Regions from separate parts of the Acidovorax sp. SDU_ACID1 genome, predicted to be linked through region 3. Evidence: predicted binding sites of a transcription regulator. Region 3 holds the regulator's gene; each other region holds the start of a gene.
The links. The regulator sigma-54, encoded in region 3, starts transcription at its own class of promoters, with help from an activator protein. The targets are predictions, from matches to a motif close to TGGCANGNAANCTGCTTT.

Region 1 (4,399 bases), 670 kb from region 3:
CGGCAGGGGCAATGCCAGGATCCTTACCGCAACCGAGAGCATCCCCGTATCGACCAGCAAGGCAATGACCGCCACCAAAAAATACTTGACGAACTGCAGCGTCAGCGCAGCATGCGTGCCAGCATTCTTGGTCAGTGGCGCCTCCCCCGATTGGCCTTGTCTCATATGAAACCCTTGCATTTATATAGGTAAACCTGGGTACCAGCAGCTCCGCGGTCGAAAGAACGATCGAGCGCCCCTCAGAATATCGGACCCTTCGCTTGTCAACACCGCCACCCATTGTTTCATCAGGATGGCAGAGATAGAATTTTGAGAGGCAGCCTCTCCATGGTCGACACCCCTACAAAGGCCACAGGTCATTCGTGCGGCGGCGCCATATTGTCCGGCTTGGGACCTGACACCCTTGGAGTCTCTACTTCTCGCCAACGGGTCAATTAACTTCGAGCGTGGCAGAGTTCATGGGCCACGCCCATGTAAAACGGTTCAGCCAGCAACTGAATGCGGTGCCAGCCAAAATGGAAGCGATGCTAGCTGCCCGTACATTGACATAATTGCGGGTTAATGACCATGGGTATCGGGCTACACCAAATCTGCGCAACGGTAGAGATAGTGTGTTTTCTCGATACCCCGCACGCTGCGAAAAACGTAGCTTCCAACGGGATGAACATTGCCGGATTCATGGAGTCTCCCCGGGAAAATGACGTATTGCAGCGCAGAACCCGCCATGGCGCACATGTCCCCCACCAGTGCCGCATCCGGCAGGCAATTGGAGCGGATTTGAGCGCCTTTTTGGATGCTCTCGAAAATCATGCACAATTGCGCCTGCAGTTCCAGCGGCGCGATTGCGTCGCGTCGGCGGTATGACTCCAGCGCCGTTTCGCGGTTAAACAATAATCCACCCTGTTGTGATCCACTGAGATAGACGGCGCGATGCAGCAGCAGCCACGGCGCCAAATTTTCATTCGACCAATAGACGGTTGCATCCGGTTCGATCTTCCAGCCAAACATATCGGGATTGGCGGGCATAGATTCGATCAGATGGGTTTCCGGTGCGCGGCCATCCCAGCGCAAGACGAGGAATATGGCCAATACAGTACCCACAGTCGTCACTGGCAAACGCCAAAATTGGGCCAGCCGCTCCCAGGCCATCAATGCGGCCGCGAACAGCCCGACAGCGACGACGGGCTGAAACACTTTGGAAATTGCGATGCTTCCATCATCGCCGGCCAGAGCGATGCTTTCGTCGGTTCCTATGTAAAAAGCATGGCGTACGACAATGATCACCACGGCGGCGACCACTGCCGTGCGAAGCATGGCCTCATATCGAGTGCCAATGCGAAATTGTATGCTCGGCCAAGCGGTATACAGCAGCGCACACAGCAGTGCCGCATATGCCGTCTCAACAGGGCGAGTGGGTGCCGATAACAAAAAGGCGACCACAATAAAAATCAGCCGTGTAGGTGGCGTTCGAAAATTTGATTTTTCGAACCGTGCCCATGCACTCACTATGGCAACGAAACTTGCCACAGCGCACCAATGCAAAATCCATTGAGCACGCCAGAATTGGGTGCTTGTGGCCAGCACGAGACGCAGTCCGTCAGCGTATAGTAGCGCCACGACAAAGCCTAGTACGGCGGTCCATAGCACGGCGTCCAGCACTTTTTGCACTCGTGCAGACGCATGATCGCGTGCGAGCCGAACCAACCAGAAGTCCAGGCCTAAACGAATCCAATCAGCGACACTCCATTGCTGCAACAGAACGAAACCATTCGAATTCTCGACGGCATCCCACCAATACTCGTCATAAGTCGCAAGACCGGGCCAGGGCAAGCCCGCCCCTTGAATTCCAATGAGCAGGAGAAAACCGGCCACTAAGCCGATTAAGTAAAATTTCCTCAACCGCTCAGGAGTAGTGAATATTACCAATATGCCCGCGAGAGGAACCGCCTGCAGCGGGTGCAGCGCCGCAGCCAGCAAGCCTAAAACGCCAACAAGCCAGAATTTTTTCCGTATAAGCGCGCCCAACGCGAATATTATGAGCGGCTCGGCGAGACCGCGCGCCGTAAAATATGGTTCGGCATACGTGATTACCTGGTGATGCCCATAATACCCAGGCCAAAATATGGCGAGGCATATCGCGAACAGGCAGATCGTGCGGCTATCCTGCAACCAGGCAGAAAGGGTGTATGCGCAGGCCGCAGCGTAAAGCAGCAGCGAAAGAGCGCCGCCGAACCTCCATAGGGCACCAACGTCTGGGAAAAATCGGTTGGCGAAAGCTGCTAAGTGAGGGAAGAGCGTGAAATTAGCCTGCGAGCCATATTTAAAAAAGAGGTCATTCGAAAATGTCGACGGATCAATCACATAAAGCATTTGAGCCACATAAAGCGTGGCATCGTGGCGTATGCCTACATAACCCCGGTAGTAGGCAAGTGTTGCGATGACCAGCATGACCGCCGCCACCGCTTCAATGATTGACTGTTTTTTCATGCAGAAAAAAGGGATGGCCTTCAAGCAGGCCATCCCTTCATCGGGCTAGACAGTATTAGAACTGACCGCGGCAAGAACCCGGCAGGTACTTCTGCGGGAGGTCGGTGCCGTCGGCAGCAAGGCCGCAGCGCCAGCCAAACACCGTCACCTGAACGTCGCCATTTGCGATCGCGTTAGTTGCGTCTTTCATCGGAACCAACGTGACGGCCTTACTTGCAGCATCCTTCAGATCGGCCTTGTTGGAGGTCGTGATCGTTACTTTGCCAGCATTATTCGTAGCGACAGAATCCACATACTTGGTCACGCCACCGCTGGACTCGCAACCCCAGGCTCCAGCGGCCGGCAGCGTCGTGCCGACCGTGCTCTGCACGGTCTCGGTGATAGTGGTGCGGCAGGCGGATGCTGCCAAGATGACTTCGGACACCTTAGCGCGGACGGTGTAGTCCTGATACGCCGGCAGCGCCACGGCAGCCAGAATGCCGATGATCGCCACCACGATCATCAGTTCGATCAGGGTGAAACCTTGTTGCAGGGTGCGCTTCATAAATGACTCCTCGGGAGTTTGTGGACAAGCCCCCCGAAGAAACCGGGAGGGTGCTGTATTTCCAGCATTTTTCGTGCCAGGACGGGCATTGCAGCACACGCCCCTTTGTCCCTTCGGGCATCCACGTCCACCCCGAAGCAAGCCTCACAAAACGACACATTTGTCACCCAGGGATGTCCCTTTCGGTCAACAGGGTGTCGCCCCTGGCGCTCAAAAGCTCGCAGCGGCCGGCCGGGGAAAGAGGAGCCCCCGACCAGGAGACAAAGGTATTTTGTATGCTTTCTCCTATCTGGCAAGCGCGAATGCTCTCTTTTTTAGAGCAACTGCGGCCGCATGCGTTAGCCCTGGACAAACTCCATCTCGGTGCCCGCCAGAGCAATACGGTCGCCGCTTTGCAGGACGACGGGCTCGCCGCCAAGCGCATTGCCGTTGAGCAGCGGAAACTCCGCGCCTTCCACATGGGCCAGCACAAAGCCCTGATGCCGCTTGGTAATGGAGGCCACCGCCACGCCGGGTTTGCCGATGGTGGTGACCACCTTCAACAAGGCCACCTCGCGCCCGGCAGCGGGGCCGGAGAGGACGCGCACGGCAGCGCTGAGGACGACCGGGGCCGACGTGGCGGCCACGTGTTTCTGCGGAGCGAGAGTGCCCGGCTTGAAAAGCATGGTTTTCTCGAACCCCGGCGCTTCTTCCTCGCTCAGGAACCGGATCTTGTACTTGCCGACCTCCACGGTGTCGCCGCTGCGCAGCGCCTGGCGCTTGACGGCCTTGCCGTTGACGTAGGTTCCGTTGGTGCTGTTCAGGTCCTCGACCTCGGCTTCACCGCCCGCCAAATGGAACACCGCATGCTCGCCGCTGACGGCCAGATTGTCGATCACCACATCGTTATAAGGGCGTCGCCCCACGGCCGTGTGCTCCTTGACGAGCGGGGCTTCCTTGATGACGACTCCGTCGATAGAGACGACCAGTCTGGGCATGTTCTTTTTCCTTCTGCAGCCAATTATTCGGAAACAAAAGCAAGTTTCAGGCTCACGGCGCGCGAAGCAGCCGGGACATCAGTCCGCGTTTTCCGCCGGGCGCGGATGTCCGCACCAGCAGCACGCTGATGTTGTCGCGCCCGCCCAAGGCATTGGCCAGGTCGATCATGCGCTGTGCCTTGTCCTTCAATGGAATGGCTTGGCGGGCAATGGCGGCAAGGTCATCGTCGTCCACCATATCGGTCAGGCCGTCCGAACACAGGATGAACAGGTCCTGCTGCTCCACCGCGAATTCGTTGACCTCGATGTGCACCGTGCCTTCCACGCCCAACGCTCGCGTGACAAGGTTGCGCTGGCCTGATCTCGCAGCCTCCTCTGGGGTGAGAAGGCC
Region 2 (4,399 bases), 1.5 Mb from region 3:
TGGGCCGAGGCCAGGTCGATGATGCACGCCGTGCCCTGCGCGTCGATCACCACGTTGGCCGGGCGCAGATCCTGGTGCAGCACTTCGCGCCGGTGCAGGGCCTGCAGGCCGCGCGCGACTTGTTCCACGATGGCGCGCACTTCCTCCAGCGCGGGGCGCGGGTGGTCCACCATCCATTGCGCCAGGGTCTGGCCGGGCACGTATTCCAGCGCCGCGAACAGGTGGCCGCGCGGGCGCTGCGGGGCGCGGGCGCGCACTACGTGGGGGCTGTCGATGCGGCTGGCGACCCATTCGTCGAGCAGGAAGCGGTCGAGGAAGGCTTCGTCCTCGTGCGCGCTGGCGGCGGGGGTCTTGAGGGCTACGGGCTCGCCGGTGGCGTCGTCCACGGCCAGGTGCACGTGGCTGCGCGGGCCGACGTGCAGCGCACGCACGATGGTGTAGCCCTCGAAGGCCATGCGCGGCGCGAACGGGGGCGGCAGGCGCAGGCCGTCGCGCGGCAGCAGGGTGTTCAGGCCCGTTGCTGCGGGCAGCGCGTCGATGCGCAGCAGTTGCACGGTGGCGTCGTCCTCGCTGCCCTGCGTGCGGGCGTGCTCGCACAAGGCGCGGGCGGCGGCGTCCAGGTCGTCGCCATGCCGGTGCAGCGCGGCGTGCACGGCAGCGGCGTCGAGGTGGCCGTGCGCGCCGTCGGTGGCCAGCAGGTAGAGGTCGCCCACTTCGGCGGGCCAGCAGCGCGTGTCGATCTCCACGTGCGCGTGCAGGCCCAGCGCGCGCGCCAGGTACGACTGGCCCGCGCCCACGTGCAGGCGGTGGTTTTCGGTCAGCGGCTCCAGCGCCTGCGGGTGCACGCGGCAGATGCGCGCGTCGCCCACGTGCAGCAGGTGCAGGTCGTGCCCGTGCAGGATGAGGGCGCTGAAGGCGCAGACGTAGCCGCTGTCCTTGTCGAAGCGCGCCGGGCCGCGCTGGTTCTGCGCGTGCAGCCAGGCGTTGGTGGCGGCCAGCACCTGCTGCGCGGCGCGGCGCACGGGCCAGGCGTCGGGCGTGGCGTAGTAGTCCTCCAGGAAGCCGCGCACCGCCGCGCTGCTGGCCACCTGGCTCACGCGGCTGGACCCTATGCCGTCGGCCACCGCCAGGGCGATGCCGCGCGCCGCGCGCAGGTGGCCCGTGGGCAGCATGGCGCCGTGGAAGTCCTGGTTCACGCCGCCCTGCTTGCCCAGCGAGTGCTGGCCGAGCGTGACCTTCATGCCGCGCGCTTGGGGGCGGTCTTGTAGTGGGTGGAATACAGCGTGGCGCCGACGAACGTGAGGCCGCCGACGAGGTTGCCCAGCACGGTGGGAATCTCGTTCCAGATCAGGTAATCCATGATCGTGAAGTTGCCGCCCAGCATCAGCCCCGTGGGGAACAGGAACATGTTCACGATGGAGTGTTCGAAGCCCATGTAGAAGAACACCATGATGGGCATCCACATGCCGATGGCCTTGCCCGAGACGCTGGTGGACATCATCGCCGCGACGACGCCGGTGGAGACCATCCAGTTGCACATCACCGCGCGCACGAACAGCGTGAGCATGCCCGCCGCGCCGTGCGCCGAGTAGCCCAGCGTGCGGCCCTCGCCGATGTGGCCCAGCTTCTGGCCGACGGCGTTGGGCGCCTCGGAGAAGCCAAAGGTGAAGATGATGGCCATGAACACCGCCACGGTGATCGCGCCCGCGAAGTTGCCCACGAACACCAGGCCCCAGTTGCGCAGCACGCCGGCCCAGGTGGCGCCGGGGCGCTTGTCGATCACGGCCAGCGGCGCGAGCGTGAACACGCCCGTGAGCAGGTCGAACCCCATCAGGTACAGCAGGATGAAGCCCACCGGGAACAGGAGGGCGCCCAGCAGCGGGTTGCCGGTGTTGACGGTGACGGTGACCGCGAAGGCCGCCGCCAGCGCCAGGATGGCGCCGGCCATGTAGGCGCGGATCAGCGTGTCGCGGGTGGACATGAGCAGCTTGGATTCGCCGGCATCGACCATCCTGGTCACGAATTCGGCGGGGGCGACGTAGGCCATGAGAACTCTCCTCTAGAGAAGCACCTGAAAAGTAAAAGGCGTCCTTCGCACCGCCCTGCGACGCAGGGGTGCGAAGGGACGCCTTCATCCCGGAAACGGGGCCGTCTTCAGCCTCGTTGCGCGGGGTGAATGCAGGTTCCGTGCCAGCGTTCTTTGCGTGGATGCTCCTGAAAAGGGAGCTGCCAGCGCTTGTCCAGCAAGCGCTGGAGGCCGAAAAGGCTCAAACTTCCTTGGCCCGCACGAAGGCCAGGTCGGGCAGCGCCAGGGCGGCCTCGGCCACGTCGAGCAGGCGCCGGTTCTGGTCCATCGAGGCTTTCTGCAGCGCTCGGAAGGCGGCTTCCTCGGTCAGGCCCAGGCGCGCCATCAGCATGCCCTTGGCGCGTTCGATCACCTTGCGCTCCGACAGTGCGCGGCGCGCAGCCTGCAGCTCCACTTCGGTGCGCGCCAGGCGCTCGGATTGGGCGTGCAGCAACTCGCGCAGCGTGGCGGCTTCGCCGGCGAGGGGATCGGCCGTGGGCGGCTGCTCGCGCAGGCGGCGCAGCAGCCCTTCGGAATCCTCCAATTCCTGCTGCGCCTGGCTGGCGTGGCGCGCGCATTCGGCGCGCAGGTGGCGCACCAGCGCGGCTTCCATGGTGCCCAATGCACCGATACGCTCGCTGGCGGCGGCGAACCATTCGCCGCTGGTGTCTGCATCCAGCGCTGCGCCGGGGCGTGCGGCGCAAAGTACGCGGCGCTGGCGTTCCAGCCGCGCCATGCCGGGGCCGAGCTGCAGGCTCTCCCATTCGGCGCGCAGCGCGGCATCGGCAAAGCCGGCGAACACACGCAGGCTCTGCTCCTGCGCGTCGATCAGGTGGGCGATGCGCTCCTGCTCCGCCGCATCGCACTGGCTCGATGCGAACAGGTGCGCACCCGCTGCGCGCTCCTGCCCCGCAGCCTCCTTGGCCTGCACGAGGTGCAGCAGCGCCACCAGCGGGCGCGAGACGCTGGGAACGCCGGGCAGCAGGCTGGCGTCGGCCACGTGCGAGAGCAGCCGCACCATGCCCGCGATGCGTTGGGTGAAGGCGGCGATGGCGTCCTGCGTGTGGGTCTGCCGCGCCTCGATGGCGGCGCGCTGCGCGGGCAGGGCCTCCAGGCCCAGCAGCACACTGGCCATGAGGCCGAGCATGGCGGCGTCCACGTCGGCATCGGCTTCATCAGGCCTTTCCTCACCCTGCGCGGCCAGCAGCGCATGTAGGCCTGCCAGCGCGGGGGCGCCAGCGTCGATGGCGGCGCGGCGCTCATCGGCGAAGCGCGCGCCGCCCGAGGCGAGGTACACGCTGCTCGCGCCGCGCTCGTGCTGCAGCGCGTGGATGCACTCGCGCAGCGCGTCCACCAGCGCGATGCGCGCGGCCAAGCGGCGCGCGGCCTGCATCTCCAGGCGCTTGGCGCGCAGCACCAGCCGCGTGGCGGGGGCTGTGCTCATCCGCAGGCGACGAGCACCTGCTCGCCCTCCATGCGCACCGGGTGGGTGCGCACCGAGTGCTCGGGCGCCTCCAGGCATTCGCCGGTGGCCAGGTCGAAGTGGTTCTTGTAGAGCGGCGAGGCGACCACGGTGCGCCCGTCCACGCTGCCCACCAGCCCGCGCGAGAGCACGCTGGCGCCGCAGGTGGGGTCCACGTTGTCGATCGCGTAGAGCTGCCGCAGGCCGATGCGGAACACGGCCACGTGCCGCCCCTCCACGAGGGCGCACACGCCCGTGTCTGGCAGGATGGCGTGGATGGTGCAGACGGGGGTCCAGGTCATGGTGATCTCCTTGCTCTTGTTTCGATAGCTGCTTGCGCTCGGTGGATGGGCGCTGGCGGTGGTTTATGCAATTGCCGTGCCGGGCGCGTCGCCGTTCACGAAGGTCTTGAAGCGCTGGCGCACGGCGGGCGTGGTCACGGCGGTCTTCCACTCGCACTGGTAGGTGTCCACCACGAGCTGCATCTGCGCTTCCAGCTCGTCGGCCAGGCCCAGGCTGTCGTTGATGACCACGTCCTTCACGTAGTCCAGCCCGCCTTCGAGCGATTCGCGCCAGGTGCTGGTGCGTTGCAGCCGGTCGGCGGTGCGCACGTAGAACATCAGAAAGCGGTCGATGAGCTGGATCAGCCGCTGCTTTGTCAAATCGCTGGCGAGCAGCTCGGCGTGGCGCGGCTTCATGCCGCCGTTGCCGCACACGTACAGGTTCCAGCCGCGCTCGGTGGCGATCACGCCCACGTCCTTGCCCTGCGCCTCGGCGCATTCGCGCGTGCAGCCCGAGACGCCGAACTTGATCTTGTGCGGCGCGCGCAGGCCCTTGTAGCGGTTCTCCAGCTCTACGCCCAGGCCCACGGA
Region 3 (4,399 bases):
TCCTTCACCGTCTCCAACCAGGTGCGCAAGGCCTCGCAGTTGCAGGACGCCTACCAGGTCGAGGGCGTGCCCTCCATGGGCGTGGCGGGCCGCTACTACACCGACGGCACCATGGCCGGCAACATGCAGAGCGTGCTGCAGGTGGTGGAATACTTGGCGTCGCAGGCGCGCAAGGGTTGACTGCCCGTTTCCGCTACACGAGCGCGCCCCCGGGGCGCGCTTTGTCTTTTTAGAAGCTGGGGCGCATGCGTCAGTACAATGGACCGCAAGATTCGTGCCCTATGAGAAAACGACTGCTCCCGCTCCTCCTGCTCTGCGCGCTGGCCTGTGCCTCGTGGGGCGCCCGTGCCGAGAAGGCCGACCGCAACAAGCCCATGAACATCGAGGCCGACGCGCTGCGCCACGATGAGCTCAAGCAGACCAGCGTGTTCTCCGGCCGCGTGGTCATGACCAAGGGCACCATCGTGCTGCGCGGCGCGCAGCTCGAAGTGCGCCAGGACGCCGACGGCTTCCAGTACGGCGTGGTGACGGCGGAGCAGGGCAAGCGCGCCTTCTTCCGCCAGAAGCGCGACACCGCGCCCGGCGCGCCCGACGAATTCGTCGAGGGCGAGGGCGAGCTCATCGAATACGACGGCCGCGCCGACAAGGTGCGGCTCATCCGCCGCGCCGAGCTGCGCCGCTACCGCGAGGCCACGCTGACCGACGAGCTGGCCGGCGCGCTCATCGTCTACAACAACCTCACGGACGTCTTCACCGTGGACGGCCAGAAGACCGCGCCGGCCGGCACCAGCGCGGGCACGCCCGGCGGGCGCATCCGCGCCGTGCTCTCGCCCAAGGAACCCGCCTCCGGCGCGCAGCCCGCGCCGGCACCCGCCGACGCGCCCGCGCTGCGTTCCAGCCCCGAACTGGGCGGCGGCGCGAAGTGATGGCCGCGCACGAGGCACAGGCGCCCGCGGCGCACGCCACGGATGCCGGAAACGGCAGCCGCCTGGAAGCCTGGCACCTGCAGAAGTCCTACGGCAGCCGCAAGGTGGTCAAGGACGTGTCGGTGGCGGTGCAAAAGGGCGAGGTGGTGGGCCTGCTCGGCCCCAACGGCGCGGGCAAGACCACGTCGTTCTACATGATCGTGGGCCTGGTGCGCAGCGACGGCGGCAGCATCCGCATCGACGGCCAGGACGTCACCCACATGCCCATCCACCGGCGCTCGCGCCTGGGGCTGTCCTACCTGCCGCAGGAGGCCTCGATCTTCCGCAAGCTCAACGTCGAAGAGAACGTGCGGGCCGTGCTGGAGCTGCAGAAGGACGAGGCCGGCCGCTCCCTGGCGCGCGCCGAGATCGAGCGCCGCCTCACCGCGCTGCTCGAAGAACTGCGCGTGCAGCACCTGCGCGAATCGCCCGCGCTGGCGCTGTCGGGCGGCGAGCGCAGGCGCGTGGAAATCGCCCGGGCGCTGGCCACGCAGCCGCGCTTCATCCTGCTGGACGAGCCCTTCGCGGGCATCGACCCCATCGCCGTGATCGAGATCCAGCGCATCATCGGCTTCCTCAAGGAGCGCGGCATCGGCGTGCTCATCACCGACCACAACGTGCGCGAGACCCTGGGCATCTGCGACCACGCCTTCATCATCAGCGACGGCCAGGTGCTCGCGCAGGGCACGCCGTCCGAAATTGTCGATAACGCTGAAGTGCGCCGCGTCTATCTCGGCGAACACTTCAGGATGTGATGAAACCCAGCCTGTCGCTGCGTGTCTCGCAGCATCTGGCGCTCACGCCGCAGTTGCAGCAGTCGATCCGGCTGCTGCAGCTCTCCACGCTGGAGCTGGCGCAGGAAGTCGAGCAGATGCTCGGCGACAACCCCTTCCTGGAGGTGGCGCAGGATGAGGCGCCGCGCGAGGAGTTCGGCATCGCCCAGGCCGATGCGCCCGCCAGTGCCGACGAAGATGCTTCTTATTCAGGAGCTGCCAGCGCTGAGCCAGCAAGCGCTGAAGCCCCAAATGAACCTGAACCCTCCCCGGACTGGGAGGGCGACGGCACCGTCGAGATGGCCCCCGACGACGGCGAGTGGGGCGGCGATGCCCCCGCGCGCACCGGATCTTCCAGCGGCGATGGCGACGAGGTGGACGCCACGGAGCTCGCCCGCAGCCACGAATCGCTCACCGACCATCTGCACCGCCAGGCGCTCTCGCTGCGTCTGTCGGAGGTGGACTGCGCCGCGCTGCGCTTCCTCATCGAATCGCTGAACGACGACGGTTACCTCGACGAGCCGCTCGAATCCCTCGCGCAGAGCCTGGCCGGCACCGAAGACCCCGAGCAGGTGGACGAGCTGGTGCACCGCTTCACCGTCGCCCTGGGCCTGCTGCAAAGCCTGGAGCCCGCCGGCGTAGGCGCGCGCAACCTGGCCGAATGCCTGGCGCTGCAGCTGCGTGCGATGGACCAGGACGAGGAGGGCGACCCGGCCGTGATCCAGGCCGCGCTCGCCATCTGCCGCCAGCCGCTGGAGTTGCTGGCCAAGCGCGACGTGCGCCGCCTGGCCCAGGCCGCCGGCAGCAGCGAAGACGTGACGCGCGCCGCCATGGCGCTCATCGCGCGGCTGGAGCCGCGCCCCGGCCGGCGCTTCGCCGACGTGGACCGCAACATCATCGTGCCCGACGTCATCGTGCGCAAAACCGGGCGCGGCGCGCAGCAGCGCTTCAGCGTGCAGCTCAACCCCGACGTGATGCCCCGCCTGCGCGTGCACGACATCTACGCCGGAGCGCTGCGTGGCGGGCGCGGCAGCGAAGGCCACCAGGCGCTGCAGCAGCGCCTGCAGGAGGCGCGCTGGTTCATCAAGAACATCCAGCAGCGCTTCGACACCATCCTGCGCGTCTCCACCGCCATCGTCGAGCGGCAGAAGAACTTCTTCGTCCACGGCGAGCTGGCCATGCGCCCGCTGGTGCTGCGCGACATCGCCGACGAGCTGGGCCTGCACGAGTCCACCATCAGCCGGGTGACCACCGCCAAGTACATGGCCACGCCGCAGGGCACGTTCGAGCTGAAGTATTTCTTCGGCTCCGGCCTGGGCACCGAGACCGGCGGCAACGCCTCCAGCACGGCCGTGCGCGCGCTCATCAAGCAGTTCGTGGCCGCCGAGAACCCGCACAAGCCCCTGTCGGACAGCCAGATCGCCGACATGCTCAAGGAACAGGGTATCGAGTGCGCACGCCGCACCGTGGCCAAGTACCGCGAGGCGCTCAAGATCGCGCCCGCCAACCTGCGCAAGGCGCTCTAGAAAACACCCCTCTCCATGGCCCGCGTCGTCTTCGACCTTCCCGCCCATTTCGGCTTCGCCACCGAGCTGCAGGTCTACATCAGCCACGTCAACCAGGGCGGGCACCTGGACAACGCGCAGCTGCTCAGCCTCGTTTCCGAGGCGCGCGTGCGCTTTTTCCGCTCCCTGGGCTACCCGGAGGCCGATGTGGCGGGCCTTGCCACCGTGGTGGGCGACATGGTCGCCCAATACAAGTCCGAGGCCTTCCACGGCGAGACGCTGCGCGTGGAGATGGCGCCGCAAGACTTCAACCGCTACGGCTTCGACCTCGTCTTCCGCATGACGGAGAAGACCCAGTGCCGCGAGATCGCGCGCGGCAAGACCGGCATCGTGTTCATCGACCGCGCGGCCCGCAAGCCCGCGCCCATCCCTGAATCGGTGCGGCAGTTGCTGCTTCAGCGCGTCGCGTCGGCATCCTGAACATGCGGGCGGCGGCAGACCGCAAATTACCCAATTTCAGGGATGTTGCGAAAAGTCACATTCCGTTAACATTGTTTGGCCGCGTGGGCTTGGTTTGAGTGTTTTTGGGCTTTAGCCCTTGCCTGGCAAGCGCAGGCAGCTATCAAACCCATAGTTCAAACGCCATGCACTCACCTATCTGGGGCTCCTGGGGCCGCGCACTGCTGTGCGCCGCTGTCCTGACACTGCCGCTTGCCCACGCCCGCGAGCTTGCGCCCATCGACGCCCTGGGAGAGGCCCCCCGCAGTGCAGCGCAAGGCCGCCCAGGCCTTGCCCGTCCAGGTGCAGAGCCTCTCGCGCGAGGAACGGCTGGGCGTGCCCACCTTCGTGCAATTGAGGCCTTCCCTGGCCAAGTCGCGCCCCGCGAACGCCGATCCCGCCAGCGCCGCGCGCGGCGAATTGAAAGCCCTGGCCGGCCTGTACGGCATCACCGAGCAAGAGGCCGACGCCGCCGTGCTGCACCACGTGCAAGCCCTGCCCGGTGGCGCGCGCCTGGTGCGCCTGACCAGCCGGCGCGATGGCATCGAGGTTTTCCGCGAGCAGGCCACCGTGCTGCTGGACGCCGAGGGGCAGGTCACGGCCATCGGTGGCTACCTGGGCAGCACCGCCCTGGCGCCCCAGCCCAAGGCGGCGCTCG
Region 4 (4,399 bases), 1.3 Mb from region 3:
CCACGTTGCCCACCTGGCTGAGAGCGCAGCCTGCCAGCCCGGCGATGCCGCTGCCGAGCGCGAAGGCCATGGTGTCCACCCGCGCGGTGTTCACGCCCATGCACGAGGCGATGGGCCGGTTCTGCGTCACGCCGCGCACGAACAATCCCATGCGCGTGCGCGCAATCACCCAGGCCACCAGCGCCAGCACGGCGAACGCGAAGGCGATGATGACGAGCCGGTTGTAGGGCAGCGTGAGGTTGGGCAGCGCCTGCCAGCCGCCGCTCATCCACGACGGGTTTTCCACCGCGACGTTCTGCGCGCCGAACACGGTGCGCACGAGCTGCATCAGGATCAGCGAGATGCCCCAGGTGGCGAGCAGCGTCTCCAGCGGGCGGCCATAGAGGAAGCGCAGCACGCCGCGCTCCAGGATGGCACCGACGAGCGCCGACGCGAGGAAGGCCGCGGGCACGGCCGCGATCAGGTAGGCATCGAATGCGCCGGGCAGGTATTTCTGGAACAGGCCCTGCACCAGATAGGTGGCATAGGCGCCGATCATCATCAGCTCGCCGTGCGCCATGTTGATGACGCCCATGAGCCCGTAGGTGATCGCGAGGCCCAGGGCGACCAGCAGCAGGATGCTGCCCAGGCTGACGCCCGTGAAGGCCACGCCCAGGCGCTCGCCCCAGGCGAGCTGGTCGTCCACCTGCGCAAGCGCGCGGCGCAGGGCGGCCTGCACCTTTTCGTCGCGCTCCTGCGCTAACCGCTCGCTGAGCAGCAGGCGCGTGGCGGGGCTGGCGTCTTCCAGCAGCGTGGCGATGGCGGCCATGCGGCCCATCGCGTCGCCGCTGTTCAGCTGCACGCTGGCGCGGATCTGCTCCAGCGCCCGCTTCACGCGCGCGTCGCTCTCCTGCGCCAGCGCCTTGTCGATGAGCGGCAGGCGCTCGGCCGTCGCACCCTGGCGCATGGCCTGCGCGGCCTGCAGGCGCTGCCCGGCATCGGGCGCGAACAGGTCGAGCGCGGCCAGCGCAGCGCCGATGGCAGAGCGCATGCGGTTGTTGTTGCTCACGTCCTCCGCGCCCTCGGGCAGTGTCACGTCCTGCCCGGTCGCCGGATCTTGCGCCTGGCCGTCCTTGACGATCAACGCGCGGCCGTCCGCGACGGCCACCTCGCCCTCGGCCAGCGCGCGCAGAAAGGCGGCGGTGCGCGCATCGGGCTGCTCGGCCACTGCCGTCTGCATGGCGGCGATGCGGCCCGCGCTGTCGCCCTGCGCCATCGCCAGCGCGGCTTCGGGCGTGAGCGCGTGGACCAGGTGCACGCCGCCCATGCAGGCCATCCACACCAGCGTTCGCAACAACAGTTGTCTCAACATACGAACCTCAAAAAAACGGCGCGGCGCGCGACTGTGCGCGCCGCGCCGAAGGCTGCCCACCAGGGCGAGGAGACTCGGGAGTTACTTCTTTTCAGGCTCGTCCTTCTTCTTGTCGTTGCCGTCGATGTACGGGCTCCAGGGCTGGGCCTTCACGGGCGCCTTGGTCTTCCAGACGACGTTGAACTGGCCGTCGGCCTTGATCTCGCCGATCAGCACCGGCTTGTGCAGGTGGTGGTTCTTGGCGTCCATGGTCAGCGTGAAGCCGCTGGGCGCCTTGAAGGTCTGCCCGGCCATCGCGGGGATCACCTTGTCGGGGTCGGTGCTCTTGGCTTTCTCCACCGCCTGCTTCCACATATGGATGCCGACGTAGGTGGCTTCCATCGGGTCGTTGGTCAGCGGCTTGGTCGATTGGCCGGGCAGCTTCTTGGCCTTGGCGTAGGCGCTCCACTGCTTGATCCAGGCATCGTTCGTGGGGTTCTTCACGCTCATGAAGTAGTTCCACGCGGCGAGGTGGCCCACGAGCGGCTTGGGGTCGAGGCCGCGCAGCTCTTCCTCGCCCACGCTGAAGGCGACCACGGGCACGTCGGTGGCCTTCAGGCCCGCGTTGCCCAGCTCCTTGTAGAAGGGCACGTTGGAGTCGCCGTTGATGGTGGAGACGACCGCCGTCTTGCCGCCGGCAGAGAACTTCTTGATGTCGGCCACGATGGTCTGGTAGTCGCTGTGGCCGAAGGGGGTGTAGGTCTCCATGATGTCCTTGTCGGCCACGCCCTTGGCCTTGAGGAAGGCGCGCAGGATCTTGTTGGCCGTGCGCGGGTACACGTAGTCGGTGCCCAGCAGCACCCAGCGCTTGGCACTGCCGCCGTCCTCGCCCATCAGGTATTCCACGGCGGGAATGGCCTGCTGGTTGGGCGCGGCGCCGGTGTAGAAGACGTTCTTGGAGAGTTCCTCGCCCTCGTACTGCACGGGGTAGAACAGCAGCGCGTTGTTCTCCTCGTAGACCGGCAGCACCGACTTGCGGCACACCGAGGTCCAGCAGCCGAAGGTGACGGCCACCTTGTCCTGGCCGATGAGCTGCTTGGCCTTCTCGGCCGCCAGCGGCCAGTTGGAGGCCGTGTCGATCACCACGGGCTCCAGCTTCTTGCCGAGCACGCCGCCCTTAGCGTTGATGTCCTCGATGGTCATCAGCGCCATGTCCTTGAGCGCGGTTTCCGAGATTGCCATCGTGCCGGAGAGCGCATGCAGCACGCCCACCTTGATGGTGTCCGCCGCATGCGCGGCGAGCGGCAGGCTGGCGATGGCCGCAGCGGCGGCGAGGGTCTGGAGGGTGAAACGGCGCGGGTTCATCACGATGCGATCCTTGGCTGTCGATGGAGAAGGCCGCCATCTGCGAAAACGGCGGGACTGCTCTCGTCTTGCAAGCACCGTGCCACCGCGCCTTCTCACGCTCGTGGTGCAAAAGCGGCGGCGCAGGCACCATGACGGCCAGCCACGCACCAGCATCGGGCGCGCGCCATGCACCACGGCGGCGACGCACAGGCACCGTTTTTGCATATCCCGGTGCATGGAGCTGACACCGCGTGTTCGGCCGGTATTCCTGGCCGCACGAACTGATTAATCGAGCCTTAAGCGAAGCGAAATGGAACTGACACCTCGTGAAAAAGACAAGCTGCTGATCTTCACCGCCGCGCTGCTGGCCGAGCGCCGCAAGGCGCGCGGGCTCAAGCTCAACTACCCCGAGGCCGTGGCCCTCATCAGCGCCTTCGTGATGGAAGGCGCGCGCGACGGGCGCACCGTGGCCGAGCTGATGAGCGCGGGCCGCACCGTACTCGCGCGCGCCGACGTGATGGAGGGTGTGGCCGAGATGATCCCGGACATCCAGATCGAAGCCACCTTTCCCGACGGCACCAAGCTGGTGACCGTGCACGAGCCCATCATTTGAAGCCTTTTTTGCCTCCAGCCCTTATCCACCAAGCACGAACAGCTATGAAAAAGATACTGCCCCTCTCCCTCGCCGCCCTGCCCTTCGCGGCTCTTGCCCACGTGGGCGGACAGCCGCACACGCATGGCGTGGCGGACAGCTTCGCGCACGCCTTCGTGCATCCGTTCACGGGCCTCGACCACCTCGCCGCCATGCTGGCCGTGGGCGCCTGGAGCGCGCTGGCCGTGCGGCCCGCGTGGCGTGCGCCCGCCGCGTTCGTGGCGCTGCTGGTGCTGGGTGCGCTGGCAGGCTTCAGTGGCCTGTGGGTGCCTGGGGTGGAGCCGATGATCGCCGCCTCGGTGCTGGTGCTCGGCCTGCTCGTGGCCGTCCACAAGCGCATGCCCTGGGGCGCAGCCGCTGCCCTGGCCGGCGTGTTCGCGTTCTTCCACGGCGCGGCGCATGGCTATGAACTGGCGGGCGATGGCGGCGGCGCCGCCTTCGGCGCGCTGGCGGGTATGGCGGCGGGCTCGGCCGTGCTGCACGTCGCGGGCATGCTGCTGGGCCATGCGGTGATGCAGCGCCACCAGTGGATCGCCCGCGCGGGCGGCGCGGCCACGGCACTGCTGGGTGTGTTCATGCTGACGCGATGGGCCTGACATGATTCCCGGTGAACTCATCCCAGGCGACGGCGCGCACGCGCTCAACCCCGGCCGCCGCACGCTCGCGCTGGTGGTGAAGAACGCGAGTGACCGGCCGATCCAGGTCGGCTCGCACTACCACTTCGCCGAGGCCAACGCGGGGCTGGAATTCGACCGCGACAGCGCACGCGGCATGCGCCTCAACATCGCGAGCGGCATGGCCGTGCGTTTCGAACCGGGCCAGCAGCGCACGGTGGAACTCGTCGATTTTTCCGGTGCGCGCCGCGTGTTCGGCTTTCGCGGACTGGTGCAGGGAGATTTGTGATGGCAAGCATCGACCGGCGCGCCTACGCCGAAACCTATGGCCCCACCGTGGGCGACCGCCTACGGCTGGCCGACACGGGCCTCGTCATCGAGGTGGAACGCGACTTCACCCTGGCCGCAGGCGGCTATGGCGAAGAAGTGAAGTTCGGCGGCGGCAAGACCATCCGC

Region 1: the regulator sigma-54 is predicted to act here: its motif matches at 3,093-3,110, upstream of AAG689_RS23125 (pilin).
Region 2: the regulator sigma-54 is predicted to act here: its motif matches at 2,176-2,193, upstream of AAG689_RS01820 (formate/nitrite transporter family protein).
Region 4: the regulator sigma-54 is predicted to act here: its motif matches at 2,763-2,780, upstream of urtA (urea ABC transporter substrate-binding protein).

What each region holds. Positions count from the first base shown of each region.
Region 1 covers NZ_CP152342.1:4,751,473-4,755,871, reverse strand. The annotation lists gene AAG689_RS23135 (GtrA family protein) at 1-165, opposite strand, end outside; gene AAG689_RS23130 (hypothetical protein) at 580-2,511, opposite strand; gene AAG689_RS23125 (pilin) at 2,543-3,031, opposite strand; gene AAG689_RS23120 (FHA domain-containing protein) at 3,370-4,008, opposite strand; gene AAG689_RS23115 (Stp1/IreP family PP2C-type Ser/Thr phosphatase) at 4,061-4,399, opposite strand, start outside.
Region 2 covers NZ_CP152342.1:381,067-385,465, forward strand. The annotation lists gene AAG689_RS01815 (protein kinase domain-containing protein) at 1-1,241, opposite strand, end outside; gene AAG689_RS01820 (formate/nitrite transporter family protein) at 1,238-2,047, opposite strand; gene AAG689_RS01825 (nitrate- and nitrite sensing domain-containing protein) at 2,268-3,509, opposite strand; gene nirD (nitrite reductase small subunit NirD) at 3,506-3,829, opposite strand; gene nirB (nitrite reductase large subunit NirB) at 3,893-4,399, opposite strand, start outside.
Region 3 covers NZ_CP152342.1:4,076,553-4,080,951, reverse strand. The annotation lists gene AAG689_RS19995 (thiol:disulfide interchange protein DsbA/DsbL) at 1-180, shown strand, start outside; gene lptA (lipopolysaccharide transport periplasmic protein LptA) at 282-926, shown strand; gene lptB (LPS export ABC transporter ATP-binding protein) at 926-1,720, shown strand; gene AAG689_RS19980 (RNA polymerase factor sigma-54) at 1,720-3,264, shown strand; gene AAG689_RS19975 (acyl-CoA thioesterase) at 3,280-3,723, shown strand; gene AAG689_RS19970 (M36 family metallopeptidase) at 4,009-4,399, shown strand, end outside.
Region 4 covers NZ_CP152342.1:2,727,128-2,731,526, forward strand. The annotation lists gene urtB (urea ABC transporter permease subunit UrtB) at 1-1,351, opposite strand, end outside; gene urtA (urea ABC transporter substrate-binding protein) at 1,433-2,695, opposite strand; gene ureA (urease subunit gamma) at 2,988-3,290, shown strand; gene AAG689_RS13455 (HupE/UreJ family protein) at 3,335-3,925, shown strand; gene AAG689_RS13460 (urease subunit beta) at 3,927-4,232, shown strand; gene ureC (urease subunit alpha) at 4,232-4,399, shown strand, end outside.